Regions from separate parts of the Alteromonas sp. S167 genome, predicted to be linked through region 2. Evidence: predicted binding sites of a transcription regulator. Region 2 holds the regulator's gene; each other region holds the start of a gene.
What was found. The regulator sigma-54, encoded in region 2, starts transcription at its own class of promoters, with help from an activator protein. The targets are predictions, from matches to a motif close to GTTGGCACGNNNNTNGNNT.
Positions count from the first base shown of each region.

Region 1: the regulator sigma-54 is predicted to act here: its motif matches at 1,910-1,928, upstream of V7R35_RS16840 (DUF2884 family protein).
Region 3: the regulator sigma-54 is predicted to act here: its motif matches at 2,990-3,008, upstream of V7R35_RS11285 (DUF1328 domain-containing protein).
Region 4: the regulator sigma-54 is predicted to act here: its motif matches at 4,821-4,839, upstream of glnK (P-II family nitrogen regulator).

Region 1 covers NZ_JAZETR010000013.1:46,948-55,075, forward strand. Annotated here, with positions in the region: gene V7R35_RS16825 (acyltransferase) at 1-49, shown strand, start outside; gene V7R35_RS16830 (mechanosensitive ion channel family protein) at 53-1,393, shown strand; gene V7R35_RS16835 (hypothetical protein) at 1,498-1,689, opposite strand; gene V7R35_RS16840 (DUF2884 family protein) at 2,020-2,832, shown strand; gene V7R35_RS16845 (NAD-dependent epimerase/dehydratase family protein) at 3,106-3,930, shown strand; gene V7R35_RS16850 (sodium-dependent transporter) at 4,057-5,478, opposite strand; gene V7R35_RS16855 (SDR family NAD(P)-dependent oxidoreductase) at 5,676-6,401, opposite strand; gene V7R35_RS16860 (thiol-disulfide oxidoreductase DCC family protein) at 6,391-6,786, opposite strand; gene msrA (peptide-methionine (S)-S-oxide reductase MsrA) at 7,015-7,560, shown strand; gene V7R35_RS16870 (hypothetical protein) at 7,657-8,128, opposite strand, start outside.
Region 2 covers NZ_JAZETR010000008.1:218,081-226,208, forward strand. Annotated here, with positions in the region: gene V7R35_RS13755 (HPr family phosphocarrier protein) at 230-520, opposite strand; gene rapZ (RNase adapter RapZ) at 520-1,365, opposite strand; gene ptsN (PTS IIA-like nitrogen regulatory protein PtsN) at 1,436-1,879, opposite strand; gene hpf (ribosome hibernation promoting factor) at 1,893-2,180, opposite strand; gene V7R35_RS13775 (RNA polymerase factor sigma-54) at 2,210-3,703, opposite strand; gene lptB (LPS export ABC transporter ATP-binding protein) at 3,779-4,504, opposite strand; gene lptA (lipopolysaccharide transport periplasmic protein LptA) at 4,507-5,061, opposite strand; gene lptC (LPS export ABC transporter periplasmic protein LptC) at 5,030-5,608, opposite strand; gene kdsC (3-deoxy-manno-octulosonate-8-phosphatase KdsC) at 5,605-6,153, opposite strand; gene V7R35_RS13800 (KpsF/GutQ family sugar-phosphate isomerase) at 6,154-7,137, opposite strand; gene V7R35_RS13805 (calcium/sodium antiporter) at 7,137-8,093, opposite strand.
Region 3 covers NZ_JAZETR010000006.1:211,635-219,762, forward strand. Annotated here, with positions in the region: gene V7R35_RS11270 (DUF349 domain-containing protein) at 1-2,191, shown strand, start outside; gene V7R35_RS11275 (hypothetical protein) at 2,192-2,407, shown strand; gene V7R35_RS11280 (hypothetical protein) at 2,521-2,715, opposite strand; gene V7R35_RS11285 (DUF1328 domain-containing protein) at 2,771-2,947, opposite strand; gene yfbR (5'-deoxynucleotidase) at 3,214-3,855, shown strand; gene V7R35_RS11295 (phosphoribosyl-AMP cyclohydrolase) at 3,870-4,508, opposite strand; gene V7R35_RS11300 (CC0125/CC1285 family lipoprotein) at 4,735-5,310, opposite strand; gene V7R35_RS11305 (hypothetical protein) at 5,334-5,594, opposite strand; gene V7R35_RS11310 (hypothetical protein) at 5,612-6,160, opposite strand; gene V7R35_RS11315 (DUF883 domain-containing protein) at 6,163-6,495, opposite strand; gene V7R35_RS11320 (response regulator) at 6,695-8,128, opposite strand, start outside.
Region 4 covers NZ_JAZETR010000009.1:33,272-41,399, forward strand. Annotated here, with positions in the region: gene mrcB (penicillin-binding protein 1B) at 1-1,080, shown strand, start outside; gene V7R35_RS14040 (hypothetical protein) at 1,362-1,664, opposite strand; gene V7R35_RS14045 (DUF808 domain-containing protein) at 2,064-2,978, opposite strand; gene V7R35_RS14050 (AraC family transcriptional regulator) at 3,051-3,770, shown strand; gene V7R35_RS14055 (hypothetical protein) at 3,803-4,624, opposite strand; gene glnK (P-II family nitrogen regulator) at 4,898-5,236, shown strand; gene V7R35_RS14065 (ammonium transporter) at 5,270-6,517, shown strand; gene ggt (gamma-glutamyltransferase) at 6,816-8,128, shown strand, end outside.

The sequences.
Region 1 (8,128 bases), on a different contig from region 2:
ATTGTGGAAAAACAAAGACAACCGCATTAAGAATTTATTGGAGTCATAAGCTATGGAGATGAGCTCTTCTATACGCGATACCTTTGTTCATTACGTTAAAGATCTCTTTCCAAACTTAACCACGGAAGACCCGCTTTTTAATGTATTAGCGTTAAGTACAATACTTGTTGTATCAGCGTTCATTTACATTATTGCTAGGCTATTAATACGTCCTCAAATTGCTAACTGGGTATATAAGTCTAACAACCGTTGGGATAACGCCCTACAAGAACACGGTTTCTTTAGGCGTTTAATGCACCTCTTTCCTGCTCTGTTTATCTATATTGCTACACCTGTGCTGATAGAAGATGAAGCCGTGATGCACGGCGCCATTATAAAAAGCGCCCAACTTTATATGCTGTATAGCGGTGTTCTTGCAGTATATGCATTACTAAGTACGATAGAAGATGTGTACAACGCATCGGCACTGGCGCGTCGTGCTCCTATCACTGGCTTTATTCAAGTTTCTAAACTTGCCTTTGCCATCGTTGCTATTTTACTTAGCATCTCGCTTATTGTGGGCAAAAGTCCTTTATTGCTTTTATCAGGCTTAACCGCAATAGCTGCTGTACTGCTGCTTATTTTCAGAGACACAATTTTAGGTTTTGTTGCCGGTATTCAAATTGCTGCGAACCGAATGTTTAACACCGGTGACTGGATTTCGATGCCCAAGTACGAAGTAGACGGCGAAATTCTGGAAATAGGTTTAACCAACGTTAAAGTACAAAACTGGGATAATACTATTTCAACCCTGCCGACTTATAGTTTAACCACAGAAGCAGTAAAGAACTGGCGTGGCATGCAGGAGTCAGGCGGGCGAAGAATTAAACGTGCAGTGTATATCGATATACATTCTATTAAGCTTTGCGACAACAATATGCTAGAACGCTTGTCGGGTATTCGCTTCATTAATGACTATATTGAAAAGAAGAAAACAGAGCTTCGCGACTATCACCGCGATATGTCTATTGATGAGTCAGATTTGCTAAACAGCAGACGGTTAACCAATATTGGTACCTTTAGAGCCTATCTTGAGGCCTATCTTCGTAAGCACCCCAATATTAATCAGGACCTTACGTTAATGGTACGTCAACTTCCGCCGAATGAACTTGGGCTGCCACTGGAAATTTACTGCTTTAGTGCTGAAAAAGCGTGGGTAAAGTACGAGAAAATACAGGCTGATGTATTTGATCATGTGATGGCTATGCTTGCATCGTTTGAGCTAAGGGCTTACCAAAGAGACGGCCACCTATCGCTGTTAGCTCAGCGTGAGCAGTATCTTAAAGAAGAGCGCGCGAGTCATAATGAAAACAAGCTTAAAGGTGACAGTGAACAAAGCGCTGACGCGGATTAGTTACATTGCATCTCGTCGCACTTTGTTTTGAACAGATATTAAGACACAAAAAAACCGGCTCAAAAGCCGGTTTTTTTGACGTAAGTTATGTACTAAGACAAAAGTTACGCCAAGGCATAGGCCATAAGCATACACACGATCAAACCGGTAACACCAAAGAAACCGTATTCAATTTTCTCTTGCATGCCTTCTGCACCTGCTTTCGCAGTCATTAAGCCCATAACGATGCTGCTTAGCCCCAGAGTAAAGGCAATTAGCGCAACACCAAACATAATTGCATTAATCCAATCAGCCATTTTGGTACCCCTAAAAATAATTGGCGGTATTATGCACCAATAAAAATGTTTTGAACATGCTTGGGTTTAGTTTAATTAGCCAGAAATCGCCACAAATTCATCAAAATTGATCTTGGTCAAATTTGCTACTAAATCACTTTTTTCGCTAAGTATTGAATAAACCTTAAATTAAACAGTCGCATAAAAAATCGCAAACCATTGATTTTATTGAACAATAAATAATGGCAAGCGCATTGCAAAATCAAACCTATCAACACGCTCCATTGCCACCCGCGGTGTGATGTGGTTCAAGAAAGCGTTGCTTCGTCAATTTTGATTAAGGAAATAACAATGTCGAACAAATTATTGGTTTCAGCTGCAGTAGCAAGTGCTTTACTTAGTGGCCAAGCAATGGCCCACGATACACACTTTCAGAACAACAGCTGTGATGTAGAGCTTGATGGTCACATTCAATATTACCAAGGCGACCTAACCGTTAAAATGGACAGCGGCAACGTAGTGAAAATTGACCAGTACTATAACCTAACGCTAAACGGCAAAGACGTAGCGCTAGATAGCGAACAGCAGCGCTGGGTAACCGAATACTACGACAGTATCGATATGGCAATTCCAATGACACTTACTATCGCAAGTGAAGGTTTAAAAATTGCCAACGTGGCAGTAAGCGAAGTATTTACCGAACTGCTTGGCGACAACACCATGGACGATGATTTCCAAGCACTGTTTACCTCATTAGAAACTAAGTTATCAACTTCTTTCTATGACGATGCCGGCAACCTTCGTGTCGACTCGACTGAGTTTGAAGAACCAGGCTGGTTTGATGAAAGCTGGGAGCAAGAGTTTGAAGCAGAGTTAGAGTCGCTAGTAAGCGAATCTATGGGTCGCATTCTTATAGCACTGGGTACTCAAATGCTGTGGGAAGGTGGTGATATGTCAGAATTTGAACAGCGCATGGAGACGTGGGGCGAAGACTTGGAGTTTCGTCTAGAGTCTCAAGCAGCAGCACTTGAAGAAAAAGCTGACGCGCTTTGTGAAGTGCTACAAAAAGCTGATTACGCCGAAGGCCAAATGCAGGCAACAATTTCAGGTCTAGATGATTTGAACTTGTTAGATATGGAAAGTCACGGTGAGATGCGCATGTAATAATGCTTAACGCTTACTGTGGTAAAGGTCTGAAACTAAGGCTTTCACCACGGCTTATTTCAAGGAAGCGGACAGGTTAAAGCGAAAGCAGAAAAATACAGCAGAAAATGGACAAGCCGAGTTGGTAAAACAACTCGGCTTTTTTGTGCGTATATTCATTGCAGCAACAAGGTATTAGTTAGGTTATGCTTAGGCACAATTGTGTTTTAAACGACTATACGTCTTAAGCGGCTTTACGCTTTTAAACGAAAATGCTTTTTTGGAGAGAAGAGAGTGCCGAACAAATTAGTAATTAGCGGTTACGGGTGGTTAGCAGGCTATTTAGCCGCCAGCGTTAAGGATGAATATAGCTTGGTTGCCACTTCCAGAAGTGAAGACAAGGTAGGTGCAATTAAAGCACAAGGTATTGAGGGTGTTCAGTTTACTTTAGGCGACACTACTAGCGTGCTCACAAAACATTTAAGCGGTGCCACATTCGTTATTAACATACCTCCAGGTCGCAGAAGCACTAACCTTGAAACTTTCACAAAGAACATGCTGTCGCTCATCGATGATGCTATTGCTGCGAACGTATCGCACATTGTATTTATCAGCACAACTTCAGTATACGGCGATGCAACTAGCAATAGAGCCAGCGATATAATAACTGAAAATTCGCCTACTTCACCTGAGACGGCATCGGCTCATGCCCATGTGACAATAGAAAACCGTTTATTAACGCTAAGCGAAAAAGTTAAGGTGTCAATTGTGCGCTTAGCCGGTTTAGTGGGTCCAGACCGCCACCCCGCAAAATCGCTCAGCGGACGAGATATCAGTGCCGGAAATAAGAGAGTAAATTTGGTACACATTCTCGATGTGGTTGAGGCACTAAAGGTTATTATCACAAAACCCTTATCGAACAAGGTGTTTCAACTTTGCAGTTCTGCACATCCAAAACGCGGAGACTACTACGTTAAAGCGGCACAAGCGTTTAACATTCCCGAGCCCACGTTCAGTGATACAGAATTAGCGCCTTGCGGAAAGGTGATAAATGCTGAGAAAAGCTGGAAGGAAGTAGGCATATCGCCGACTTACGCAGACCCTTACGATATGTATTGACGTAATGTAGTCAACTGTTCGATTTTTGGGTTAATCAAAATTGATTGATCAAAAAAGGCGGTCGCGCATGTTGATGCTACCGCCTTTTTATTTACTTAGTCTTGTGCGTACTGGGATGCTAAAAGCTTAGCCGAACACACTAAAACCGAAATATTTAACCGCAACAGTATTAACAAAAATAACCAGCAGAATTAGCGGTATAAATGTTTTCAATGAAACATCCACATACTTTTCAAACCAGCTGCCTTTGTAACCATCACTGCCTTCTTCCAATGAGGCATTAAAGTTAGCACTCTTCCAGCGATAAATTACAAAGATACAAATAAGTAAGCCATTAAGTGGCAAAATAGTCTCGTAAAATACGTCGATAATCACGTCAAACAGCGACTTATCAACACCTGCATAATGCATAAACTGTGTAAGGAACTCTACTTTACCGAACGATAGCGCACTTAAAATTGCTAGCACGATCATGATGCTACCCAGTGACGCCAATGCCCATTTACGACTAACGCCTTTCTCATCCATAAGTGCTGCAACAGGTACTTCAAAGATAGAAACCAAAGACGTAATTGCTGCGAAGAACACCAATAAAAAGAAAAGGCTAGCAACAAAAGATGCCCCTAAATAACCAATTGAGTCTTGAAGCGCTAAAAAGATATTCGGCAAGTATGTGAATATCATGCCCACTGACGACTCGCTTAACTCGTCTGGATTTATCTCGGGATTAAACGAGAAAATAGCAGGCAAAATCATAAGGCCAGCGGTAAACGCTACCGCGGTATCAGTTAGCGCAACTAGCTTTGCTGAAGTCGGAACGTCTGCGCGTTTATCAATATAGCTTCCGTAGGTAATTAAAATACCCATACCTAATGATAGCGAGAAGAAAGCCTGTGCAAGCGCGCCGTTAACTACCGAGGCAGTAAGCTTAGAGAAGTCAGGTACTATGTAAAACTCAACACCAGCCATAGCATTTTCACGGGTTAGAACAAAGATGACCAAGCCAAGTAACATAACGAACAAGGCAGGCATCAGCAGTTTAGCGGCTTTTTCAATACCCTCTTTAACACCACCCTGTAGTATTAGGTACACCACACCAACTACCACTGCCATATACGCAAATATTGAAGGCGAGTTGATAAAAATGCCGAAGGTATCTGGGTTGGCAAGCTTATCTAAATTACCGCTAACAGCTTCGAACAGGTAACCAAAAATCCACACGGTGATAACCATGTAGAACACGGCAATCATAAAAGGTGTGGCTATAGCCAACCAGCCTGCTAGTTTCCATTTAGGACTTTCGTTACTAATAGCGCTGTAAGCACCAAGTGGGTCTTTCTTCGCATGTCTGCCCACCGACATTTCGGCAAGCATTACTGGCAAACAAATAGCGAAAACGAAAATGGCGTACATCAATAAGAATGCACCGCCGCCATTTTTCGCAGCACCTACAGGGAAACCTACTAGGTTACCAATCCCCACTGCAGAACCCGCTGCAGCTAAAATAAATCCTATGCGCGATCCGAACTGTTCTCTGGCCCCGCTCATATCCCTTCCTCTTGTTGAGTTATTGTTATTAATTATCGGGATGGCGTTAAATGAAATGACTCACTTTGGCGTCAACGCGTTGTATTGCAACCTCTTCAGGCATATCAATACGCTGCACCATTCCCAAAAATAGCATGGTAACAGCAGTCAAATAAAAAGTCTTGATGTTGAGCCGACAGAAATGTGGTCGGACCGTATCACCAGGTTACCACTTCGCCATTCCAGTCTATAAAATGACAAACTTGCTCTCTATCTAGTGATGCAACATGGGTGATTAGCTGACTTGCCGTAAAGTCGGGGGTAAATAGCTTTTTTGCGGCCACATTTTTTTGAAACGGCTTCGACAACGACGTATCAACCGTACCAGGGTGATAACACACTAGCATTGTATCTTTCAATCTACGCTTATATTCAACCGACGCCGTTTTCATCATCATGTTAAGCGCAGCTTTTGACGCGCGATAGCCGTACCAGCCACCAAGGCCATTATCGGAAATACTCCCCACCCTAGCACTTAAACAAATAACCGTAGCGTTGTGCTTATCCATTACGTTTACAAGCTGCTTGACCCACAGCGAAGGAATAATGGTATTAACCGCAAAGTATTGTGCCATCGCTTCTTCGGAAATATCTTCTAAACGCTTTTCGGGGTGGATACCTGCATCGTCGTTATGTAAAAAGCCTGTGGTGATGACAACGGTGGAAAGCGCAATTCCTTCACTTTTTAAACCTTTTAGAAATTCAGAGATGGCGGCGTCGTTTTGCGACTTCATGGAATGAAGCGAAACGTTGTTTGGCATGTCCGAATCAATTTTGGTCGCACGGGTAACCGCATAAACATGGTCGCTGTTTTGTGCGTACTGTTTTACAAGTGCTTGACCTATTCCGCCACTTGCACCAACGATAAGTGTATTATTTGCCATTGGGTTCTCCTGGAATACAGCGGTCGCAAGTGCGTTTTTTACCTGTCAGTAAAAATGAGATGGTATATCGGTGCTTCGCAAAAACGTTGTAAAACATGTCTGCGAAAATGCGAATAACGGGCCAACGCAGTGGAGCATAAACCCATCCCATGCCAACTGCTTTCCAAGCTTCGTGGGTTACATCTAGACCAGTTATTAACGTACCATCGTCTCGTAAGGCGTGTATCCGGGCATTCAAAGCATGCCAATCTAACGTGGGATACTGAACACTAAAGTCTGGGTCTTGTATATCAACCAATTTAAGGCGCTGATGTTTATCTCGCTTGCGCAGGTGATTCATCTCTGCCATGCACAACGGACAATAACCGTCATAAAAAATGATCAAAAAACTACTCCTGAATGAGGTTACCAACGTACGATTCATATAATTTAGCGCTTTATAATAATGACGGATCTTCGAACTTATTTGCGCCGCGCATGAATAGCTATAGGTAATTCCCACTACATTTGTGAATTTGTTATGCATTTATACGCTAAAAAAACTAGGTTGGATGACTTGAGTTGTAGCTCACCCACACCCACACTACAGCCATATAGTTAGCGAGGTTTTAACATGGCAAATTTACAAGTAGCAACGCTTGCGGGTGGATGCTTTTGGTGTATTGAATCGGCTTTTAATAGCGTTGATGGCGTTGAAAAAGCGATTTCAGGTTACGCAGGTGGAGACAAAGCTGATCCAACCTACGAAGAAGTATGCAGCGGCAACACAGGCCATGCGGAGGTTGTGCAAGTAACCTTCGATGCAGACAGCCTTTCTTATCGCGAGGTACTTGAAATTTTCTTTGCACTGCACAACCCAACCCAGCTTAATCGCCAGGGTAACGACGTGGGTACACAATATCGTAGTGCCGTTTTTTATCACAATGATGCCCAAAAAGCTGAAGCTGAGAAAATTATTGCCGAAATTACCGAAGAAGAGATTTGGCCAGATCCTGTTGTTACCGAAGTTGTCGAAATAAACAACTACTATGACGCTGAAGATTATCATCAAGACTATTTTAAAAATAATCCGCAGAACCAATACTGCGCAATGGTTGTGGCGCCAAAGTTGGCGAAGTTCAAAAAGACATTCGCATCGCGTCTTCGAAGCGATGCCTAGCACAATTCAAATAAGCATAAAAAAGGGTTGCCTCGAGCAACCCTTTTTAGTTTTTTCTGATTCACTTAACCAAACCTAAAAATGCTGTTAAGCACGTTATTCAAACCACTTACTGTTGATGGTAACGGGAAACAATAAAGGTGCTAAGTCTTCGTAGCGTTTAGTATCAGCTTCGCAAATGGCGTTTTTCATATAATTCTTTTCCCACGGATCGTTAATAATCCATAGCGTATCGCCTTCAACAATTAAGCCTTCCATAGACGCGTTATCCATTAAATATTGTCCACACGCCTCGCCGCCATTTACCTTAAAAGTGACAGGAATGCGTTTTGTGTCTTTATCACCGCTGATGTCAATAATCCACAGTTCATTGTCATTGCGCGCTGCTGCGATAATAAAGGTGCCTTGTGCGCTATCACTGTAAAGTGCCAACCCGTTAATAGGATGGTTGCCAGCGCTAAATGTTGGCAATATTAAATTAGGCTCTTTCACAGGGGCAAAATCGCCGGTAGACCAGAAGTTGTCATCGATATTTAAGGTAAAAATACGTGGCTGACCGGCTTTGTCT
Region 2 (8,128 bases):
TACCAAGCTAAACAGGTTTAAGAGTAACGCTAGAACCCAATATGCAATGCTGCATTGAGATTAGGTATTATGATAAGAATATCGTACTTGCTGTTGTGCTGTCATAATTAAAACACCGATTACGTATTTATTATGACCGAATGACGAATATTTCGCCAATACAGGGGGTTAACCACGAGAGTTAAAAAGTAAATGCTAAATAGTACTAACGCTATTTAGCCAAATGCACTTACTCTTCTTCGTTAAACTTTCCTGCAATAAGTTGCTCAATAGCCGCCATGGCTGCTGGTGCATCATCACCATCTACCACCACAGTTACCTGCTCACCTTGATGGCTTTCAAGCATCATTAGCCCTAAAACACTGTTAGCATCGGCTTCTTTGTCTTCTTTTTTCAGTACAATTTTAGCGTCGAACTGATTGGCCAACTGCACAAGCTGGGTAGCTGCGCGTGCATGCAATCCAAGCTTGTTGACAATGGTCATTGTTTTTTCGATAGAACCTACTTTTCCATTACTCATTACTGGTTCAACTCCCTATGACGTATTTGTACATCTGGGTGAATTTCACTGAAGGTCTTCGACAGGCTTTGTGCAATATAAACCGAGCGATGCTGGCCGCCAGTGCATCCAATAGCTACTGTTACATAGCTTCGGTTGTTTCGCTCTAAATGAGGTAACCATGTGGTGATAAGGTTTTGTATTTGCCAGATAAACTTAGTAACAACTGGCTGAGAGCCTAAGAACACTTCTACCGGTGCATCTAAGCCAGTTAGGTGTTTTAAATCTGGTTCCCAGTGTGGGTTAGGTAAGAACCGCGCATCGAATACATAGTCAGCGTCTTTGGGGATGCCGTGCTTGAAACCAAATGATTCAAACACCAATACCAACCTTGAACTCTTCTTACCCAAAATACGCTCGCGAATTAATTCGGCAAGCTGGTGAATAGTAAGTTTGTCGGTATCTAAATACAGGTCTGCACGTTCAACGATGGGGGCAAGTAGTGCCGACTCGGCTTGAATGGCCTCTGAAAGCGATTTGTTAAGTTTAGCAAGCGGGTGCAACCGACGTGTCTCGCTGAAACGCTTTACCAAAACGTCATCACTGGCATCGATATACACAATAGTCATCGACCACGAGCTAGGTAGATAGTCGAGTATTTCTACCAATTCATTGGGGTTTTTAGGTAGGTTTCGAACGTCAATGCTTACTGCCACTTGGTCATATTCATCAACCACAGTGTGGGTTAGGGTAGGCAGTAAGTTCACGGGAATATTGTCTACGCAATAGTACCCTAAATCCTCTAACGCTCGCAGTGCGACCGATTTCCCTGAGCCTGAACGACCACTGATAATAATCAGCTTCACCTTGCCTCTCCCTTTATTAAAATCTTAAGCACGCACTGCTTATTGCAGTGAGATCATATCTCTTACGACGTTAGCCCAGCGCTTTTATTATATCGTCGCTGGTGGTTGCGCGTCTTATTGCTTTTACGGTGTCTTTATTGTTCAGCTTGCCAGCTACGGTGGCTAGCGTTTGTAGGTGCCCTTCGGTTTGTTCTTCTGGTACCAAAAGTGCAAAAAAGATATCTACCGGCTTTTCATCAATAGCATCAAAATCGATTGCTGGTGTACTGGTTACCACAATTGCAATAACTCTATCAAGACCAGCTAAGCGTCCATGGGGAAGGGCGATACCGTTTCCAATGCCGGTGCTCCCCATACGCTCTCGCGACATTAGGCTGTTTAATACAGTAGCGCCGTCTATATTCTCATTATTTTTAGCCGCAATGTCGGCAATGATTTCTAGAATACGCTTTTTACTATTACATTGAACCGCACACTCGGTGCGGTCCAAACTTACGATGGCTTGTATATCCATACTTAATTAACTACTAATGTTTTTTGAGTTTTTCCTTATGCTTGATTACCTGCCGGTCGAGCTTATCAACCATGCTGTCAATCGCCGCATACATGTCGGTATTTTCTGAGGATGCGAATACTTCAGCGCCACTTAAGTGAACTGTCGCTTCGGCTTTTTGATTTAATTTTTCAACGTTCAGGATGACATGCACATTAGAAATGTGATCAAAGTGACGTTCAAGTTTGCTGAACTTCGTATCGACATAATTACGCAAAGAGTCGGTGATTTCGACATGATGACCAGTAAGGTTGATTTGCATATTTCGTCTTCCTTATATTATGTAGCCCGTTAAATAAGGCTTTTGCGTTGGTTCGACGGCGGGATCGATAACGATTCCCGGTATTTTGCTATTGTTCGCCGGGCAACTTTAATGCCTTGTTCGGCCAACAATGAAGCAATCTTGCTATCACTTAGCGGCTTGCTAGGTTTTTCAGCTGCCACTAACTTCTTGATCAATGCACGTATCGCTGTAGATGAACACTCACCACCCGACTCGGTTGCTACGTGGCTCGAGAAGAAATACTTCAATTCGAATATACCGCGAGGCGTATGCATATACTTTTGCGTGGTGACGCGTGAAATAGTGGATTCGTGCATATCTACCATTTCTGCGACATCATTGAGAACCATTGGTTTCATCATTTCTGGGCCATGCTCAAAAAAGCCCATCTGTTGCTGCACAATACAATTAGCAACCTTCATTAAGGTGTCGTTACGCGACTCTAGGCTTTTGATAAACCATTTGGCTTCTTGCATGTGTGAGCGAATAAACTGCGAGTCGCTACTGTTTTTTGCACGACGACTCATTGCAGCATATTGTTGATTAACGCTAAGTTTTGGCAGGCTATCAGGGTTTAGCTCTACCACCCAGCGCCCGTTCTTTTTGGTAACCGATACGTCTGGAATAACGTATTCGGGTTCTTTAGTAACTAAAGCACTACCAGGGCGAGGATTCAAGGTTTGCAGCAAGCGCATTGCTTCGCGAAGCTGATCTTCTTTCAAACGGCTTTTACGCATGAGCGTACGGTAGTCTTTACTGCTAAGAAGGTCTGAATATTCTTCAATAAGCTGCTTGGCTTCAGCAAGCCACGGTGTGTCCTCAGAGAACTGACGTAGCTGCACCATAAGGCACTCTTGTGGAGAACGTGAGCCAGAACCAATGGGGTCGAACATTTGAATACGTTTTAACACGCACTCTACTTCATCCATTTCAATTAGCTCATCGCTGTCTTCGTCTAACACTTCCTCAGCGTTGACCGCTTCTAGAATATCTTCAAGTGACACGGTTAGATAACCCGACTCATCAATAGAGTCGATGATTGCCATGGCAATGGCTCTGTCGGTATCAGAGAAAGGGGTTAAACGCATCTGCCACAGCAAGTGTTCTTGAATGTCTTCGGTAGTTTCGCCCTGAAAAATTTGTTCGTCATCACTGGCTGGGCCAGGCGCGGGCGCAGAAGAGGCCGAGTAGTATTCATCCCACGTGCTGTCTATGGGAAGTTCGTCTGGTAAATCGTTCTTTTCAAGCGCATCTCCGGCTTCTAACGTATCGCTTGAAGCCGTAGGTTGAACATCGCCACTGTCGTCGTTGTCGATGTTGTTCTTTTCACCTTGAGGTTCGTCGTTGCCTTCTTCAACTTCTAAAAGCGGATTAGAGTCCAGCGCTTCTTGAATTTCCTGTTGAAGGTCAAGCGTAGAAAGCTGCAGCAGTTTGATAGCCTGCTGAAGCTGAGGTGTCATGGTAAGTTGTTGGCTAAATTTTAGCTGTAAAGATGGTTTCATCTACGTCTTATTTAAATACTTTAAATTGAATACACCAAGAGCGAAACTGAAAAAATGACAATCCGGTTACTTTAACTATAGCCTGAATTGTTCGCCTAGGTATACATCCCTAACTTTTTGATTACTTAAAACCTGTTCTGCGGTTCCCTGCGCAATTAATTCGCCATGACTCACAATGTACGCTTTCTCACAAACATCCAATGTTTCTCGTACGTTATGATCGGTGATAAGAATGCCTATGCCTCTATCACGAAGATGTTGAATGATCTTCTTTATATCATTAACTGATATAGGATCAACACCAGCAAATGGTTCGTCTAGCAAAATAAACTGTGGTTTCGCCGCCAGCGCTCGCGCTATTTCAACACGACGTCTTTCACCGCCCGACAAACTCATCCCCGCACTATTACGTATATGGTTAATATTAAATTCATCAAGTAGTGCGTCGGCTTCTTCTTCTTGTTGTTGTGAATTTAAATCTTTACGCGTTTGTAAAATAGCCATGATATTTTCATGCACAGTAAGCTTTCTAAAAATAGACGCTTCCTGCGGGAGGTAGCCAATTCCGCGGCGTGCACGTTCATGCATAGGTTGGTGAGTAAGCTCATTGTCGTCTATTTCAATTTTGCCTTTGTCTAGCGGAACAAGGCCGACAATCATATAAAATGTAGTGGTCTTACCAGCGCCATTCGGACCCAATAGCCCAACAATTTGCCCTGTTGATACCGATAAGCTAACGTCGCGCACGACTTGTCTGGCTTTATAGGCTTTTGCAAGGTTCTTTGCACTTAACGTCGCCATAACTATTCGTTACCTTCGTTGTCTTTTTTGTCGTCTTGAGACTTTGCTTTTCGAATGGTTTCAGGTGTAAATACGGTGGTTACTCTGCCATCACCATCGGTATCGTCACCGCCAGTTGCAAGCAGTTGCTCTGTAATCATGTCGAAAGTAATGTTATCGCCTTGCACCATGCTGGTATCTTGCTTAAGTTCGGCTTTACCCGTTAGCGCAATAGTGCGGTTGACTACCTCATAACGAATTTCATTCGCCTTTGCCGAAACCGGCGTACCGTCTTCAAGCTGCTGAGAGTAGCTTGCAGGGTTTCCTCTCGCGACGAAAACTTCTCTTCCTTCGCCGTCAGTGGCGATAACTTCTACTTCGTCAGCATTAATAACTAACGAGCCCTGAGAGATTCGAACATCATCCTTAAATAATGATGTTTTGTTTTTCCCATCGACAAACTGCGACTTTGAGTCCACTTTAATGGGCTTGTTAAAGTCGGCTTCGCTTGCAACAACACCGCTGCTTGCCAAGGCTAAAAGTAGGCTAGTTGCTAGGGGAATAAGTGGTTTGTACATGATCGATAAGCTCGTATTCTTGGGTGCGTAAGTTCGCGTTAAACCCATTGCTTTGAATAACATACTGTGACCCTAGTATTTCAACTGTTTGGTCTGATGTCATCTGCTTGTTGTCTAAATTTATTTGTATGTATTGCGTTGTGATGGTTTTTACAAAGTCATCACCGGTTTGATTTTCAATAACGACATTGTTTTCTAATTGAATAAGTTCGTTATTGTACAGGGTTCCTTCTACTGCCGAGACCACCCAAGGCGACGAATTGCTCTCGGTATATAGGGTGTACTGAGGCTGCTGAAATAGTACGAAACCAAGTTGGTCATAGTGCTCCATCGACGTAGCGAACACCTTATGGTTTAGCTGACCTTCTTGATTGTATAGGGTAGTAGTTAAGTTTTTAGCCTTGTAGGCAGGTTTTAGCGCGTCTGACTGTTGGCTGCCAGTAACTTCAGGTTCCTCTTCCATCCATGTCGGTAAGTACATCAACATGGCCAATATGAATAGCGCAGAAATACTTACGCCTAAACGGTTAAAGCCAAACAGGCTCATACGCTGGCCCCGAATATACCGTCAGTAACGCCTTTAGCCTGTAAAATGGTGTCAGAAATTTCTCTTACAGCACCAAAACCGCCTGGCAGGGTGGTTATCCAGTTTGCTTGTTTAGTTACAAAGGGGTGTGCATCAGCAACGGCAATCTTTATTGCTGCGTGAGTAAACATGCCGGTATCTGGCATATCATCACCTACCGTCGCTACCTCATCAGCGCTTAGTCCTAATGATTTCATTAACGATGCTAGCGCATCAGACTTATTCTCTTCGCCTTGAATAATATGCGCCACATTCAACGCCTTCATTCTGTTTCCAACAATGGAAGAACGTCGGCCGGTGATAACGGCAACTGTTACACCGTGGCTAACCAATGCTTTTACACCGTAACCATCGCGAGTGTGAAACGCCTTAAACTCTTCACCGTCGTTGCCTAGATAGATGCGGCCGTCTGAAAATACGCCGTCCACGTCACAAACCAACAGCTTAATGTTTGCTAAACGTTCAAAAAAGTCGTTATCCAATTCTGTGTATAACGTGGCTACCACTTATAAAACTCCTGCTTTAAGCAACATGTGCATGTTAAATGCACCAATGGGTTTTCTATTCTCATCGACAACCATAAGCGCGCTTATTTTATGCGCTTCCATTAAGTTTAACGCCTCAACAGCTAACTGGTCGGCACGCGTGGTTTTTCCGCCTTTTGTCATTACATCGTTTACCACAGCATCGTGAAGGTCAACGCGCGCATCCAAAATACGGCGAAGGTCGCCATCGGTGAATACGCCTAGTAACGTGCCGTCGTCTGCAACAATGCCCGTCATGCCTAAGCCTTTTTTCGATATTTCAAGCAACGCATCAGCCACTTTGTCGTTAGCACTGCTAAGTGGAATATCACTCCCGCTAAGCATAATGTCGCTAACTTTCAGAAGCAGCTTTTTACCGAGGCTACCGCCTGGGTGTGAAAGGGCGAAATCATCAGACGTAAAACCCTTGTGATCGAGCAGAGCAACGGCCAGTGCGTCACCCATTACCAGTGTTGCAGTGGTACTAGAGGTTGGTGCTAATCCCAAGGAGCACGCTTCTTTTTCTACGCTAATGTCTAATACTACGTCGGCGTGCTGGCCCAATGAGCTTTGCTCACTGTTTGTCATTGCTACAACTTTAATACCCAGCCGCTTTACTACTGGAAGCAAGTTCACAAGTTCGCTAGTTTCACCTGAGTTCGATATGGCTAGCAGCACATCGCCTTTGGTTAACATACCTAGGTCGCCGTGATTTGCTTCGCCAGGGTGCATGAAAAACGCGGGCGTACCCGTACTTGCTAGCGTGGCCGCAATTTTGTTGCCGATATGCCCTGATTTTCCCATACCGCACACAACCACTTTTCCTTCACAGGCAAGCAAAATGTTGCACGCTGTAACAAACTTTTCATCAAGTCTTGCGCTCAAGTTTTGTATTGCTTGAGCCTCAATATCAATGACACGTTGCGCCGATAAAATAAATTCAGCCTGTAGGTTTTTATTTGTCATTATCCAAACAGCCAAAATTGGTAGCCAATAAAGCAGGCTAAAAGTAAAAATCCGTTCGCTCGAGAAATGATGCGTTTACCAACAAGATCGAAGCTAAACAAAAACAATAACAGCGTTAATCCTAACATGACATACATGTCGCGGTTGTATACATCTGGGTCTAATAGCCCTGGCGCCATTAACCCTGGCATACCCAGTACCGCCAGCAGGTTAAAGATATTCGAGCCAATAATGTTGCCCAAGGCTAAGTCATCTTCACCTTTTAAGACACCCGCAATACTTGCTGCAAGTTCAGGTAAGCTGGTACCAAAAGCGATAATGGTTAACCCTATTATCAGGTCTGATACGCCCATGTATCGTGCTATTTCTACCGCAGAGTTCACTAAGAAATGTGCACTCAAAGGCAAAATTACAAGGCCAATGCCAATCCAAACTAGCGCTGCGGTATTCGACACATTTTTAGGAATTTCTTCCGCGGTCTCAGCAGCAAGCGGGTCTCCTTTTTCTACTTGTAGCGATAACCACGCCATCATGGCTAATACAAAAATGAAGAGCCCCAGCAGAATTACGCCTTCATACGACTTTAATTCGCCGTCAAACATAAAGGCAATGGCAATAAGTGAGATAATTAATAGCGCAGGAAGTTCACGCTTTAATGTGGTTGAAGATACAAGCAGGGGTTTTACCAGCGCAGTTATTCCCAGTACCAAAGCAATATTGGTGATGTTCGAGCCAAGTGCATTGCCTACTGCGGTATTCATGTTTCCGTTTAAAGAAGCAATGGCTGACACCATTATCTCAGGTGCTGATGAACCCATGGCCACAATGGTTAACCCAATCATCATGGGTGATATGCCAATGTTCTTAGCAAGCGCCGAAGCACCATAGACAAATCTGTCTGCACTCCAGCTAAGCACCACTAGGCCGACGATGAAAATGACAATGTTTAAAAGCACAACAACCTGTAATAAAAAGTATTTCGTGAGATTGT
Region 3 (8,128 bases), on a different contig from region 2:
CGAATTGCTCAGCATGGCAGAGCAAGAAGAATACCGAGAAAAGCAATCGCGAATAGTTGAGCAAGTTGAGCGCTACATTGACCGAATAAAACCCGAGTGGGAAGCCAAGCAGCAGTCTGAACAGTTAGCACAAACCAGAGCGCTATATGAACAGCAACTCGGCCATGCTAAGAATCAGGTGAATTGGCTGTACAACGAACGCTTATGTGAGGCAACGCTTGCCGATGTAGCAACAGTAAATGAAAGCGTTAGAGCCGTTGAAGCAACGATTGAGCAATTAGCGCGCATCGATAGTAATGCGCAACTGTCTGAGAAAAGTAAAGCCGCCCTTGTAGAGCTTAATGACAAGCTCGAACGGTTCTCAATGCAGCAGCAATATGGTCAAAAGCTACTTGTGAAATTAGGCACAGTTGAAGCACTTGGCCTAAAGCTAATTGAGATGAGTGAGGCACAAAATAACACTGATGCGCCAGAAACGGTTGAAAACATTGGACGTGCTGAAATTGCGAACACAGAGATTGATAGCACTGGAATTGATGTTGCTGAAAATACAGAAGCAGTAAAGCAGACATTTGATGAGGCCGTGAAGGAATACCGTTTAGCGAGCGCTGAATTGATTCGCGTACCACAGCCGCTGACTGATCGCTTCGACAATGTGCTGTCAAAAGTGAAAGCACAGGAAAAAGCGAAGAAAAATGCATTAAATGACGCGCTCAAGCAGGTGCGAAAGCAAATTAGCGTTGTTGATAATTTAATAAGCCAAGGCAAGTTTCGCGCTGCGTTAAGTAAGTTTGTAAAGCTTGATGGCAGTGTAAAGGCGCTATCTGAAGATGCCTTTCGTCAGATAGAAAAACGCTTTAAGAAAACTGCTGACGACGTTTCGCGCTTAGAAGGTTGGCAAGACTATTTGGCCGCGCCGCGCAAACCTGCGTTACTTGAAGAAGCAAAGGCGCTTGCTACCACACCGGTAGAAAATATAAAAGCCCGCAGTAACGCAATTAAATACCTTCGTAAGCAGTGGTTAACGCTTACTTCTGTTGTGCAGACAGATGAGCAAAGAAGTGTAGAGGATGCTGCACTTCAGCGGGATTTCGATGAGGCGTTAGAACGAGCTTTTGAACCATGTCGTAAGCACTACGCCGAACTTGATGCAGCACGAGAGGCCTCACTAAAAGCGCGTGAAGGTATTATTTCGTCGGTAGCAGACCTTAGCGAAGACATGCCGATAGACGAATTAGCGAAAGCGTTTGATAAGTTATCCAAGCAGTGGCATAGCGCTGGTCAGGTAGAGCAAAGCGTTTATGAAGGTTTAAAACAACAGTGGAAACAAAGCTCTGCGCCTATCTTAAAACGTGTGAACGATTGGCAATCACAGAACCAAGTTCAAAAACGCAAGCTTGTTGAGCAAGTGAAAACGCTTGTAGATGCGGAAGACATAAACGCTGCAGCAGATGAAGCACAAGAAGCTCAGCGCGCATGGAAGGCAATAGGACATGCTGGAAAGCGTGAGGAAAGCAAATTGTGGGCAGAGTTTAAGAAAGCAAACGATGCTATTTTCGAGAATTTAAAAGCGCAAAGAAAGTCTCAACACAATGAAGCAAACTCACAGTTGGATGCACTAATACAGTCTTTATCGTCGTTAGAGATAAACGCTGACTACGACGTGTTTAATGCAGCAATCAGTGACGTTATCGAACAGTCTGAAGCGCTACCAAAACCACAGCGACTAAAAGTGCAGCGTCGTATTGATGACATCAAAACGAAGCGTAAGGCGTTTGAGCGCGAAAAAAGGAACCAAGCCGTCGTAGCGAAAGCCGAAGCGCTTGTTGGTCTTTTGCAAGCGGGTGAGTCGGCAAGCGAAGATGATATTAACGCTATGACAAATACACTTGGTAAGCGCTGGGCAACTCTAATAGAAGGTGCATCAAGCGCTGACACTACTCACAATCGTGCGTGGTTAACTGTGGCGCTTGAGGTAGCCTGTGATGTACCAAGCCCTGAAAGTGATAGCAGCACACGCACCAGTGTGCAGCTTCAAATGATGACGGCCAAGCTTGAAAACGGTGAGTCTGCTAGTGCAAGTGAACTGTTGTCTCAATGGCTTTCTCACGGCGATATCTCGGCTGAGGAAGAGCACCTTAAGCAGCGCATCATCAATGTTATTCAAACGAACCCTGAGGTTGTCTCGTAAATGGAGAATCATGTCGAGTATCAGTTTGAAACAGAAATGTCGGCCTATCGGTTTCTGAACACGGTAAAGCATATCGATGCCGAAGGCTTACGCGTTAAGTTTGGTCGAAGCGATCATCATGTAAGCGTTAAGTATCGTTATGTGTTAGGCGAGTTCGATGCCACGCTTTCTACATTAGACGACCTTGCGCTAGAGTTAGGCGGTCAGGAAGTGTAAGCGCAGTGCCATTGAAGGCCGTATAAACGGTCTTTCAATACATACTTAAGCGAACCCAATAAAAAAAGCCAGACACTACGTCTGGCTTTTTGTTGGGACAGAAAAGAATGCTATTAACAGTCTTTATCTTCTGCGCCTACGCCTTCTTTCACATCTTCACAAGCGTCTTCAACCGCGTTACCTGCATCGGTAACAATTTCATCTAGCTCTTCGCCAGCGTCTTCTGCTTCACCATCACCACATGCTGCTAATGAAAGTGCGAAAGCTGATGCTACTAGTACCTTTGAAAGATTTTTAAATGAAAACATATCCTTACTCCTTTTCCTAAAATGTATATAGTATTGCTATTAATGCTCTAGCGGACTATGCGCGAGGTGCCCGACCGCGTAAGGCATTAGCGACAAGCGAGATTACAAGTAGCGCGATAAAAATAAAGAATAAAAATTGCGCAATACCTGTAGCTGCTCCTGCAATACCACCAAAACCAAAAACTGCTGCAATAATGGCGATTATAAAAAATGTAATGGCCCAACCTAACATAACGATATCCTCTTATTGCTTCCATGAAGTTCATATTAATTGATGCTAGCTTTGTGCCTGTTTTGTTAAGTTTCTGTTTTTTAATGATAAAATGGCTTTTTTCTGTGTTTTTCACATCAGCTTTGAATATTGTTTATAAACGGCTTACATGAATTTTTGCACTTTTTACACAATTCAGTTAAAGCTGGAATTGGTGAAAAGATAGCAATCTATCTTAAATAGTGTTGATATAAATGAAATAAGATATTCGAATAAAAGGGAAGGGTATGGCAAACACGCATTCAGCATTTATTGGTTTAATGCAGCGGGCGCGTAATGTAAAGCGTTGGCCGCTAATGGCGCAGTTCCAAGAAGAGATGCTTTCAACACATATATATGAGGCTTCTGTCGTGGCACATATGCTAGGCGCTATTGCGTGCGATATTTTTAATGAAGAGATAAACCCTGATCGTGTTGCTGCTATGGCTATTTTTCATGAAGGCAGTGAAATAGCAGGAATGAGTGATATCCCAAGCCCGGTGAAATATCATGACCCAGAAACTACAGCAGCAATTAAGAAGTTAGAGCGTAGATTCGAGTCGATGCTAATCAAAACATTGCCTGAGGCATTACAGGCGCGCTATAAGCCGCTTATTGAGCAAGATAAAGAAGATGCCCACGTAACCCTGGCAAAGGCTGCCGATGTACTGTGCGCTTACCTAAAGTGTGACTACGAGCTGTCGAAATCTAATGGTGAATTTTCTAACGCTATGAAAGAAATGGAAGTTCAGCTAAAGCGCTACCGCGAGAAACTTCCCGCGGTAGACTACTTTTGTCAAATCTTCTTAGAAGATGCGAAAGGCACGCTAGATGAGCAAACCAAAGACTTGGAATGGATAGAGCGCGCCAATACGCTTCACCTTGAATAACAACCTATCACGACTTAGTTGCTGTTAGGGTTGTAAGGTAGTGATGACTGGTGGGCAACAATACGAAGGTCGCCTTCGCGGTCTTTCACATAGGCAAAGGTGTATTCCACTTTTGTTTCGCCACCGCTTGTGTCGGTAAAGAAGTAGTTACCCATCGCAACGGCCATTCTGCAGCTGTTGTTAATAATGCCTACGTTATCAAACTTCACGTTAGTGTATGGCTTAATTGCGAAGCCTTTGTCTTCCGCATAGGCGTCGTTTCCTCCTACGAAATAAGACAATGCAGCATCAAAGCTTCCACGGAACTGATCGTTGGCTGCAAGCGTAGGCTTGAACAATACGCTACTTAGGTCGTAACCATACATGTCCTGAATAAAGTCGGCTGCTTCTTTTGAGTAATCACCCTTATCTGTGAATACGGCACCAATTCGAACAATACCCTTACCCCACATCTTTTGCGCCTCTACAACTTCGCGCTCTGTAATGCACTCGTCTGAGTACAGTAGCGCGTTATTTAGTGCGTCAGCCTTTATCATCGGTGCACTGTTAGCAGCAGTCATTTGTGGTTTCGCAACGGCACTACAACCAGTAACAAAAATAACAGCGGCAGCGGTAGCAGCAATTTTGGTGGTTAGCGTAGCTAGTTTTTTCATGATATGACTCCTTCGTCATTGGCATATATAACTGAGTAATCTTTTCTGCATAACTTACGTTTTGCATCTTATGTGGTTAAGTCTATACACCAATGATTACGCTTACTTTTTTACAACATTAAAAACTCATTAATAGAAAATTAAGTTAAGTCTAACTGCCAAAAAAGAGCGTGAAGCAATCACAAAAACATACTCGTTGCCGGCGAAGCTCGATTTTTGAGACTCGCTACTTCTTCCTTTTTAGTGGCGTTTCTAGAACGCTCCTTGCGCTGAATGCTTTTTTGCCCAAGCTTGCTGCACTATTCGCCATTTTCACCGTTATGGTGTAATACACGTCGTTAATTTGGGTTTTCACAATGTCGTTACTGGTGGCGCCAGCCATAGGTTGTGCTACCTCTTCACATCCAGACATCGTGCACTGGGTATTTTGAAACGCCTGAGGCGGTTCGTTTGAGGCAACCACTTCTCTGGCTAACTGTGGCTTTTTTTCAACATTTGTTTTCACAATTTCTAGGTGCGAAAAGTTTTGTTTTTCGGCAATCTCTGCGGCGCGATGAAGCGCATACTGTTGAACTAGGTCGGCAGGGGTTTTGTCGGTGGCTTTAAATAAAACAACATAGTCTGATTCAGATACTTTTTTGCTTGAATAGCCATAACTCGATTTTACTGTAGCTGCTTTATAGGGCGTTGGAGCTGCAATGGGAGCAGAGGCGCAACCTGATAAGGCGTTTAGCAATAGAAATGTTGTACTAAGAATTAGACTAGTTTTGTAAAGTTGTGATACGCGCGAGGTTTTGTTCATTGTTATTCTCTTTCATTGGTTAGTCAGCGAAACAGGCTAAAAAGCCCAGTTTTAGCAATTGATGTTAAAGCAGTTTTACGTTGTTGAGTCACATTCGGACTTGTTGCACCTTTAAAAGCACCGACAGTTACAATAGCGGCCAAAACACTTGGTTCTCCCATTAACTCAGCGCACTGTGACTGCGCTTTTTCTACAGCCATATTGGCTTTTAGTCTCTGCACAGCATAGTTTTGCTTATGTGCTTCGATATTCTTTAACTCTGTTTTTAGAAGTAGATTAAACATGATGGTATGTAGATACCTTATGGTTTTTGGTGTGAGCTCGTATTGTCTTGGGTAAGCACTGTGCTAGCTGTATTTATAAGCGAATCAAAACTGGTATGTTTGAGTGCCGTTTTTGCCAATTTAAAACACATGAATGTTACAAGGGTGTTGATGGTGAAAAGTATGGACAGTATAAAAATAAGACTTAGACCATAATCATATAACACAGCACCTAAAATGGCATTTAGTAATAACCAACATATAGCACTAATTGCCAGTGTGGCGAGCGAAGCAAAAACGGTGACGAATACCGATTTCTTTACCAACATTAGTTCACTGTTTAATAGCGAAAAAAAAGATGCACCTTGATGTACTTTTTCCGCGTAAGCGCTTTTCACGTCGTCAGCCGCTTGTTGCATTTTATCTGTCGTAGACTGTACGACATCCACCTCTTCATTAAGCACTTTATTTGCATGAGCCTTGTATTGCTGCGTGCTAAAAAAAGCTTGCTCCCTTGGAGGAGTAAGCTGGAATGGGTTATCGAGGCTCAGCGAGAACTGAGCACTCTTGAAGTCGGGGGCGTACATGCCTATTTAGCTTTTCTCAATAATGAGGTAATTAGCATGCCGGCAGCAAACGCGATACCCGCGGTGGTTACCGGGTTTTCAACTGCAAAGGCTCGCACTTTAGATTCCTGCCATTTTTGCTCGGCAAGCTTTTTGCGCGCTGCCATATTTTGTGCAGAAGATGTCGCTGTTTGACGGATGTTCTCTTCTGCAACACCCGCAGTATCAGCAAGCTTATCGATTGACGCGTGCAATGATGCTTTCATTTGATCTGTCATAGGGTGTGACGGCTCGCTTGCCGGTTTCGCGCCATTTGACTTTTTAGCCTGAGAATTTGATGACGACTGTGTAGCCATAATGCTCTCCTTACAATTTATGGGTTCACCATAAGAGTTGCAACGAGTATACCATTGGCGGAAATACTTATTAGTCACTGAAAAATATGATTATTTTTTGTTATTTTGAGCTGGGATGATGCCGCTTTAAGATATAAAGTTCACAGCATCATGTAATATTTTCATCAGCTTAAAATATTAGCTTAACGAGGGTGAACGCCTAATCTATTACTGATTCAAGATCGTCTTTTGTCACTGGTTTCAGGAGCGCATTATCAATGCCTATCTCAGACATCATCTGCGAGTCTGCCTCGTGACCACTCACTATAGTGATTCGTGCCGATGGTTGGGCAGCCTTTAGCTCTTTTGCAAGCTCATAACCATTGTAGTCGGGCAAGGTTAAATCCATTAGAACGTGATCAAACCGTTTATCTGATGCAGCATGAAGTGCGTCCGAACCGCTGGTTTCAACGGTAACGGTATGCCCTAAATGGGAAATAAATAACTGCAATAACTCTGCTGCATCGCTGTCATCTTCAATGACAAGAACGTGTTTTCCATTATTCGAGGTTTCTGCCAGACGTTCATTAACTTCTGCGCGGGTAGTCTCTGATGGCAAGGTAGTGTGAATTTCTGCAGTTTTAGTCGACTTATCGTTCTGAAAATCGCTAGATAAACTACTAGGCAGGTATTTGCCAAGTAATGAAGTAAGCGCAAACCTATCTATTGGCTTGCCGATAACGTCGTTAAACCCTTCTTGAATTAGTGATTCTCTTAATCCCTTTCTACTCGCTGCTGTAACGGCAATAACTGGGATTTGTTGCCCGTGGCGACGCATGGCATGAAGCGCTTCAATACCATTCATTACTGGCATGTGAATGTCCATTAGAACAAGGTTAAACGGTTGATTTTGCTCTTCTGCCAGTAGTACCGCTTCAAGGGCTTTAACACCATTTTCAGCGTAGCTAATTTCTGCCTGTGATTGTCCAACAATATGGCCTGTGAGCCTTCTTATTTCCTTTAAATCGTCAACAACTAAAACCTTGCCAGTTACGCTGAAGTTAATGGACGTTGACTGTGCTTGTTGAACTTGCCCAAGCTGCAATTCGGTTTTTGGTTGCTCTTCAACATCGCCCGGATTTATATCGAAGGAGAAGGTGCTTCCTTCTCCTAGCCTCGAAGATACGCTGATGTCGCCACCTAACTTTTGAACTAGCTCTTTACAAATGGCAAGCCCTAACCCCGCACCGCCGTGATTTGCACGCATTACATCTTCAATTTGTTCAAACGGTTGGAAGATATTGGCAAGCTTATTTGGTGGCATACCCACGCCGGTGTCGCTCACATGAAAACGCAGTTGGGCGGGCTTATTATCAATTCTATTCGCTTCAACAAATTCAATCGAAAGGGTAATGCTGCCTTTATCGGTAAACTTCACTGCATTAGAAATAAGGTTTAACAGTACTTGGCGTAGGCGAGTAGGATCGGTATCAATAAACTCTGGAATTGGCGTAGCTGCGACAATATCTAAACTTAGCCCCTTGTCTTTAGCGCTTAAACGCATAAGCGAGTGAATGTCTGTTAAAAAGGCGCAAACATTTACTGCTTTTATATTTAGGTCTAGCTTGTCAGCCATGATACGTGACATATCAAG
Region 4 (8,128 bases), on a different contig from region 2:
GGACTACAAAAAGACCGAAAGGCCGCCTTGCAAGGCGCAATGGTAGTTACTGACAGTAGCAGCGGTGAAGTAAGGGCGATTGTAGGTGGTAAAGACTATGCGTTTAAAGGCTTCAATCGTGCATTGGATGCCAAGCGGCCTATTGGCTCGCTAATAAAGCCGGCAGTTTACTTAACGGCACTTGAAGATCCTACTCAGTTCAACTTAGCTACCCCTTTGATGGATGAGCCTATTACTTTAGAAAGTAAAAATGGACAGCAGTGGTCGCCTAAAAATTATGACAAAACTTTTAGAGGGCAGGTGCCGCTTCTACAAGGGCTAACTGAATCTTTAAATGTACCTACTGTTAATTTGGGTATGCAGGTTGGCTTAGATGCTATTGCTGACACGTTGGCGCGCTTAGGCGTAAATACCCCAGTGGAGAAAGTGCCTTCGTTAACGCTAGGCGCCTTTGAGCTTACTCCTTTCGTCACCAATCAGATGTATCAAACACTATCTAACAACGGGCGTTACGTACCTTTACACACGGTTACCTCTGTGGTGACAGCGGAGAACGCGTTATTGTGGAAGAAAGCTGAATTTTATTCTCAACGTACCGACGAAGCTGCTACCTATTTATTAAATTATGCGCTCTACAAAGTAACCACAGATGGCACTGCCAAGCGCGTTGGTGCAAACTTTGGGCGTGTGAATATGGCAGGAAAAACGGGTACAACCGATGACTACCGCGATAGCTGGTTTAGTGGCTTCGATAGAAACAACGTGGTAACGGTGTGGGTTGGTAACGACGATAATCAGCCGGTTAACTTAACCGGAGCCGGTGGTGCGCTGCCCGTGTTTATCAATTACATGAAGTCTCAAGCGCCGAAGTCATTGTCACGCCGTTTTCCTGAAGGTCTTGGCATAGCACACTTTGATGCTAAAAGTGGTGCAGTAGTAGTGGCTGGATGTGCTGGCAGCTTAAGCGTTCCCGCCATTCTTGATGTGCTTCCCCCGGCACAGCAAGACTGCGCAGGCAAGCCAGTTCAAGAGAAACGTAAGCAGAAAAAGAAAAGCTGGTGGGAGCGAATTTTTGGATAAAAAAACTCCAGTAAGAAGATAGAAAACACCATCACTTGGCAATAACTGCGTGCTTTCTATCTCCCTCTGGAGCGAAGTGCCCAGGGAAGGCAAGGGAACAAATTGTGGTGCCGCAAAGCGGCTAAAAACGTAACGCGAAGGTCAACACGCTCTAGCAATCTTAATGACCTTTTTGCAAGAACATGCGTGCTGTTGAAAAAAGCAAGGCACTAACCATAAAGGCGATAAACGGGCCAAGCACTAACATAAACAGTGTACCGGCGGTTAACATAGCAAGCTCCTTATGCGTCGTTGTCGTCTGCGTTCTTATCTTCGACTTCTGGCTCAATAGACGTAATCGTGATTTCCGCAATCAGTGTGTTGTCGTCGGCTTTTGGCTCAAATGTGTGGCTAGCAGTAAGCACGTCGTACGTTACGCCTAAAGACAAATCTTGTTTAACACTATAAACCGCACTTTCAACAATCATATCTGTGTAAGCTTCAACGCTGTGGTTGGCTTCTGCCATTGCCGATGCGCTGAATGCGCCAGTAGCCAATACAGCAGATAATTTAAGTGCAGTGAAAAGTTTGCGACCGAAAAGCATAATAATCTCCAAAAAGTAAAGTTAGACACTGCACTGAAACATACTGCGTGGCAGCTATCGTGTTGCTAAGGGTTTCGATATTAAGTCGTTATCAATTAACAATTAGTTTATAGCGAGGGATGTGCCACTTTTTGGAATTGTTGTAAGTGTTTGAATTTTAATGGTTATTAATTTATGAAAAAGATCTTTTAAGAATGCCAAAGAAACAAGAAAACTAAAATTTAGCGTTTTTGAAACCAAGTTGGTCAAAAACACTAATTAGAATTTTTTGGGGGATTTGGGTTTGTTTTGGCGCTTTTAAGAGGAAAGGGCTAAGAGGAAAGGCTTAAGAGGTCAGTGTTAATAGAAAAAGATAGAAAGCGCCCAAATGCGCTCTCTATCTAAAGGGACTTGAAATAATTACTTTCTTAATTTGGAAACTAAGGCGAATACGAGCGCGATAATACTGCCGGCAACAACACCTACCATGCCATCAGCAAGAATAGACATCACCAATGCGGCATTTGGCGCAGCACTTACGAACAAGTCTGTTATTACATGCATAAAGCCAATGCTGTGAGTTAATATACCGCCACCTACTAAAAACATGGCCACGGTGCCCACAACCGCCAATGTTTTCATTAATGCTGGTGCTGTAACAAGTAGCGCCCTTCCAATAAAACGCTGCAGTCCGTTCATACTTCCAGTAAGCGACTTGCGAAGCATATAAAGACCGACGTCATCCATTTTTACCAAGCCTGCCACAAGTCCGTATACTCCAACGGTAATCGCAAGGCTAAGCGCAACCAAAACACCTATTTGCGTAGTTAGAGAAGCATCGCTTACTGTGCCAAGCGCAATAACAATGATTTCTGCCGATAAAATAAAATCGGTTCTTATAGCGCCTTTTATCTTGTCTTTTTCGAAGGCAACCATATCAACGTCTTCTTGAGTAAGTGCCTCAATACGAGCTTCTCGTGCCTGAACCTCATCTTCGTGGGGTAAATACTTGTGCAGCAGCTTTTCAGCACCTTCAAAACAAAGGTACAGGCCACCTAGCACCAACAGCACGGTTATTAATGCTGGAACAAATGCACTTATTGCTAAAGCGGCCGGCACTAAAATAGCTTTATTGAGTAACGAGCCCTTAGCCACGGCCCAAACCACAGGTAACTCGCGATCTGCTTTTACACCTTGAACTTGATCTGCGTTCACCGCTAGGTCATCACCCAGCACGCCAGCGGTTTTTTGTGCTGCTACCTTCGACATAGTAGCAATATCGTCCATTAATGTTGCGATATCGTCGAGTAGGGCAAGTAAATTGGCTGCGGCCACGTTAATATCCTTGTATCGTTAGTTAGGTAAAGCAAAGCATACGCTGAGCAGTTTATCGTTGGCAATAATGACATGAATACATCTGATTTCGCATCACTTTCTATTCGCTCTTATACAAAGGCTATGTGTAGTCACGCGCACGACCATTTCCAGCTTGTGCTTCCAATAAATGGGCACATAGAAATAACCCTGGACGACTACAGTGGCAGCGTTGGTGTGGGGGAAGGAATTTGTATTTCACCAACACAGCAGCACAGTTTTAGAGCCAATGAGCTTTCGAAGTTTGTTGTTGCTGATATGTACGATGTTCCCGAACAACTAAAAAATGCCCACAACCCTATTTTTCAAGTTGACCATTCGCTACAGTCTTTTTTGCATTTTATTGAAGTACATCTATCGTATGCAGAGCGCACCGCCCAGCAAGAAACATCACGTTTGTTTTGGGCGCTGTTAGCACAGGCGAAGGCTGGAATTGCGAACGATAAACGCATTACGCCAGTACTTTCTCACATTCACAATGACTTGTCTGAAGCTCACACAATTTCATCGCTTGCAGCTATTGCCTGTATGGGACAAACTCAATTCAAAGTGCGCTTCAAAGCCTCTACCGGTATGAGCTTACGAGATTATTTAGTGCATGCAAGAATGGAAAAAGCTCGTGCGTTATTACGAAACACAGATACACCCATTTTAGACGTTGCCTTGGCGACAGGTTACGACGACGTTACGTCCTTTTCGCGACGCTTTAAGATGACATTTGGTCAGTCGCCTGGTGTGTATAAAAGAAAATAGCACATACCTTTTTGTATTGTCTCATTATGCGCCTATTGCCCTTCTTTGGGCGTTTTTTGTACTCTGGCATCAATAAAACGATTATGGTCGTCCATTTTGGTGCACGTTAACGTACCGCCAGCCATTCCACTTAAAAACGTTATAACCTTGTTAGTTGTGCTAGCGCAGTTCACGTTTTTCACTGGGCGAGGTGGTATTAAAGGCTCCGGCTCTCCTTTTCTTGTATCGACTAAGTCTGGGCTTTGTTTTTTACTTTGATACGCAGAAGACTCTTGTTGGGCCACGCCTCGTAGTTGCTGTCGATTATAGCCATCAAAATAGTTGGCTACTGCTTCCTTAGGGGAAAGCGTTAAGCGACCCGCTCTTTGATTTGGGGTTGTTGGTGTTGCCTGACTCGCGGGAGGCGGCACCTTGGAAGCAGCAGGCGGAGGTTCATTAACGTCGTTGGCTTGTTTAATTATTGGCGCTACTGCATCTGAAACAGGCTTTTCATCAACAACTTGCTGCTTAGGTGTAGGTTTTTCTGCCTCCGATGGTGTCTCTAATTGTGGCGTGTCGCTTTTAACATTGTTAGGCGTACTTTCAGAAGGTAATTGAGGTTTGGGTATTTGGGGGAAATAGAGCGTAGCTTGCACTGGTGCAGGTAATGGCTTTGATTCAGCAGGCTCTCTTTCAACAAGATGCCACTGCCCTGCAACAATTATTATGGCTACCCCTAAAAAATGAACGAAAAAAGACGAGAACAATGCCCGCCATCCGAATGCAGGTCGAGTAGCGCTATCAGAACTTAATCCGCCGTTATCGTTGGTATCGAAACGGTTTGGGGCGTAAAAGTTGTCAGAAATAGTCGTCATAGTTATCAACAGACCCTTACCCCTAACAAATAGTTCCATCCTAATTTCATCGCACTTTTTAGTTTACTGAACGTGCGAGCAGGCTTTTCCGCGCCATCATTGGGCAAAAACAAGTCATTGCACCATGTTGGTGCGTTATTTCGTGCGCAATGTCTGGTTTCTATGACTATATATATGATTTTGTTGAATAATTATTTGTGGCATAGCTCTTGGTTTATCTCTTGTAAATCACGCGATTTATCGAATAACAACACATAAAACTGGGAGCAACACATGAAACTAGTCACAGCTATCATCAAGCCGTTCAAGCTAGATGATGTTCGTGAAGCCATTTCAGAAATCGGTATCGACGGCTTGACCGTTACCGAAGTAAAAGGCTTTGGACGTCAAAAAGGACACACTGAACTTTACCGCGGCGCTGAATATCAGGTGGATTTTCTACCAAAAGTCAAACTGGAAATTGCTGTTCAGGATGATCAGGTAGAACGCCTGGTTGAAGCCATCGTTGGCGCAGCCAAAACAGGCAAAATTGGAGACGGCAAGGTGTTTGTATATGACCTTGAACATGCCGTTCGTATTCGAACTGGTGAGTCGGATAGCGACGCGCTGTAAGCCACAACGATATATTTTGCGGAGAAAACCATAATGGAAATCACTTTTGAACTTGGGTATGCGCTAGATACCTTTTATTTTCTAGTTTGCGGCGCATTGGTAATGTGGATGGCTGCAGGCTTCGCGATGCTTGAAGCAGGTCTTGTTCGAGCAAAGAATACCACTGAAATTCTAACTAAAAACGTAGCGTTATTCGCGATTGCATGCACCATGTATATGGTGTGTGGCTACGGCATAATGTATGGCGGCGGCGATTGGGGTCCTTTCCTAAGCGGCATTATGGCTGATGGCGCAACTGGCGTTGCTGAAGAGCCAGCAACCTATGCACCTTCTGCAGACTTCTTCTTCCAAGTAGTATTTGTTGCAACGGCAATGTCTATTGTATCTGGTGCGGTGGCTGAGCGTATGAAGCTTTGGGCATTCCTTGCATTCGCTGTTGTTATGACAGGTTTTATCTACCCAATGGAAGGCGCTTGGACATGGGGCGGTGAAGCAGTATTCGGTATGTATACGCTAGGCGACCTTGGTTTCTCTGACTTCGCAGGTTCAGGTATTGTTCACATGGCTGGTGCAGCAGCTGCACTTGCTGGTGTACTAGTACTTGGCGCTCGTAAAGGTAAATATACTGCTGACGGTAAAGTAAATGCTATCCCAGGTGCTAACTTACCGCTAGCAACACTAGGTACATTCATTCTTTGGATGGGCTGGTTTGGTTTCAACGGCGGTTCTGTACTAGCTACTGCTACAGTAGAAAGTGCAAACTCGGTTGCCATTGTATTTATGAACACTAACGCTGCCGCTGCGGGTGGTTCAATTGCTGCGCTTATCGTTGCACGCATTCTGTTTGGTAAAGCCGACCTTACAATGGTACTAAATGGCGCGCTAGCAGGCCTAGTTGCTATCACAGCAGAGCCTTCTACACCTACACCGCTTCAAGCTACGCTGTTTGGCGGCCTTGGCGGTATATTGGTAGTACTTTCAATTGTTGGTCTTGATAAGCTTAAGATTGATGATCCTGTAGGTGCAATCTCTGTTCACGGCGTAGTAGGTCTACTTGGTCTTATCCTTGTTCCTTTCACTAACGACGGTTCAAGCATTACAGGTCAGCTAATTGGCGCAGCAACAATCTTCGTTTGGGTATTCGTAGTTAGCTTAATTGTATGGCTTGTACTTAAAGCCGTTATGGGTATTCGCGTAAGTGAAGAAGAAGAGTTCGACGGCGTTGATATGAGTGAATGTGGTTTGGAAGCATACCCAGACTTCACTAGCAGCCGCTCTTAACAGAGTCTTGATTAGGCAATGTAAAACAATAATTTTAATGCCTTAATTACTTCGCTTAAGCCCCGCAATCGCGGGGCTTTTTTCATTTGTCTTATTTTTATTCCACTTTTCAGCGTGCTGTGCGTATTATGACAATATTGCTACATCATGGCGTTGAAATAGCCTTAGTCTGATGCAAATGCAATGTGGATGTTGTCTGAACAAAGCAGGCCAAGCCAAAAAAATCTAAGTTGCTTGAGTTAGGCTTTTTAGCACCATCCTCCTTGCTGTCGGCAAATGATTTCTTGAAGGGAAAAATATGCGAAATACTGTGCGTTTACTTTTAGCTGCTTTAGCATTTACTAGTGTGTCAGCCGCCGCTTACGATCGAATTACCGGAAAGCCTTTTGCCAGTCGTTCTGAAGTTATTGCTAAAAACGGAATGGCAGCCACCAGTCAGCCGCTTGCTACACAAGTTGCGCTAGATATTTTAAAACAAGGCGGAACCGCAGTAGACGCAGCTATTGCAGCTAATGCCATGCTAGGGCTTGTCGAGCCTACGGGGTGCGGCGTAGGCGGTGATTTATTTGCAATAGTGTGGGACGCCAAACAAAAGAAGCTGTTTGGGCTTAACGCATCAGGCCGCTCGCCGCGCCAACTCACTAAAGAGGTGTTTGCAGAGCGCGGATTAAACAAAATTCCCAAATTTGGCCCATTGCCAGTATCGGTACCTGGCGCAGTAGACGGTTGGTTTTCGCTTCATGAGAAATTCGGAAAGCTGCCCATGTCTACCTTACTCACACCTTCGATAGAGTACGCAAGAAACGGTTTTCCGGTATCAGAGCTTATTGCCTACTACTGGGGAATGAATAACGCACGTATTGGTCACTATGATGGCTTTGCAGATACTTTTTTAATTGACGGTAAGCTTCCGCAAAAGGGTGATGTGTTTAAAAACCCAGGCCTTGCTGTTACGTATGAAAAGATTGCTACGGGTGGCCGTGATGCGTTTTACAAAGGCGATATTGCACGCACTATCGACGCCTACATGCAGGCGCAAGGCGGCTTTCTTTCCTATCAAGATTTATCGTCGCACACGTCTGAGTGGGTTGAGCCCGTATCGGCTAATTATCGTGGCTATGACGTTTGGGAGCTTCCACCTAACGGTCAAGGTATAGCGGCACTACAAATACTTAACGTATTAGAGCGTTACGATATTGAAGGTATGGGGTTTAACTCTGCAGACTATATTCATACGTTCGTTGAAGCGAAAAAACTGGCGTTTGAAGATCGTGCTAAGTTTTATGCCGATCCAGACTTTAATGATATTCCTGTAGACTGGTTAATATCGAAAGAGTACGCAAAGCAGCGCCAACAGCTTATTGATAACGACAAAGCAGCTACGCGAGTTGATTCAGGTAAATACGAGGGCGATACCATTTACCTCACCGTTGCCGATAAAGAGGGCAATATGGTGTCGCTTATTCAAAGCAATTACCGCGGTATGGGATCGGGAATGACGCCGCCAGGCCTTGGTTTTATTCTGCAAAATAGAGGCGAAATGTTTACCTTGGAAGAAGGACATTTTAATGAATATCGCCCGGGCAAACGTCCTTTCCATACCATTATACC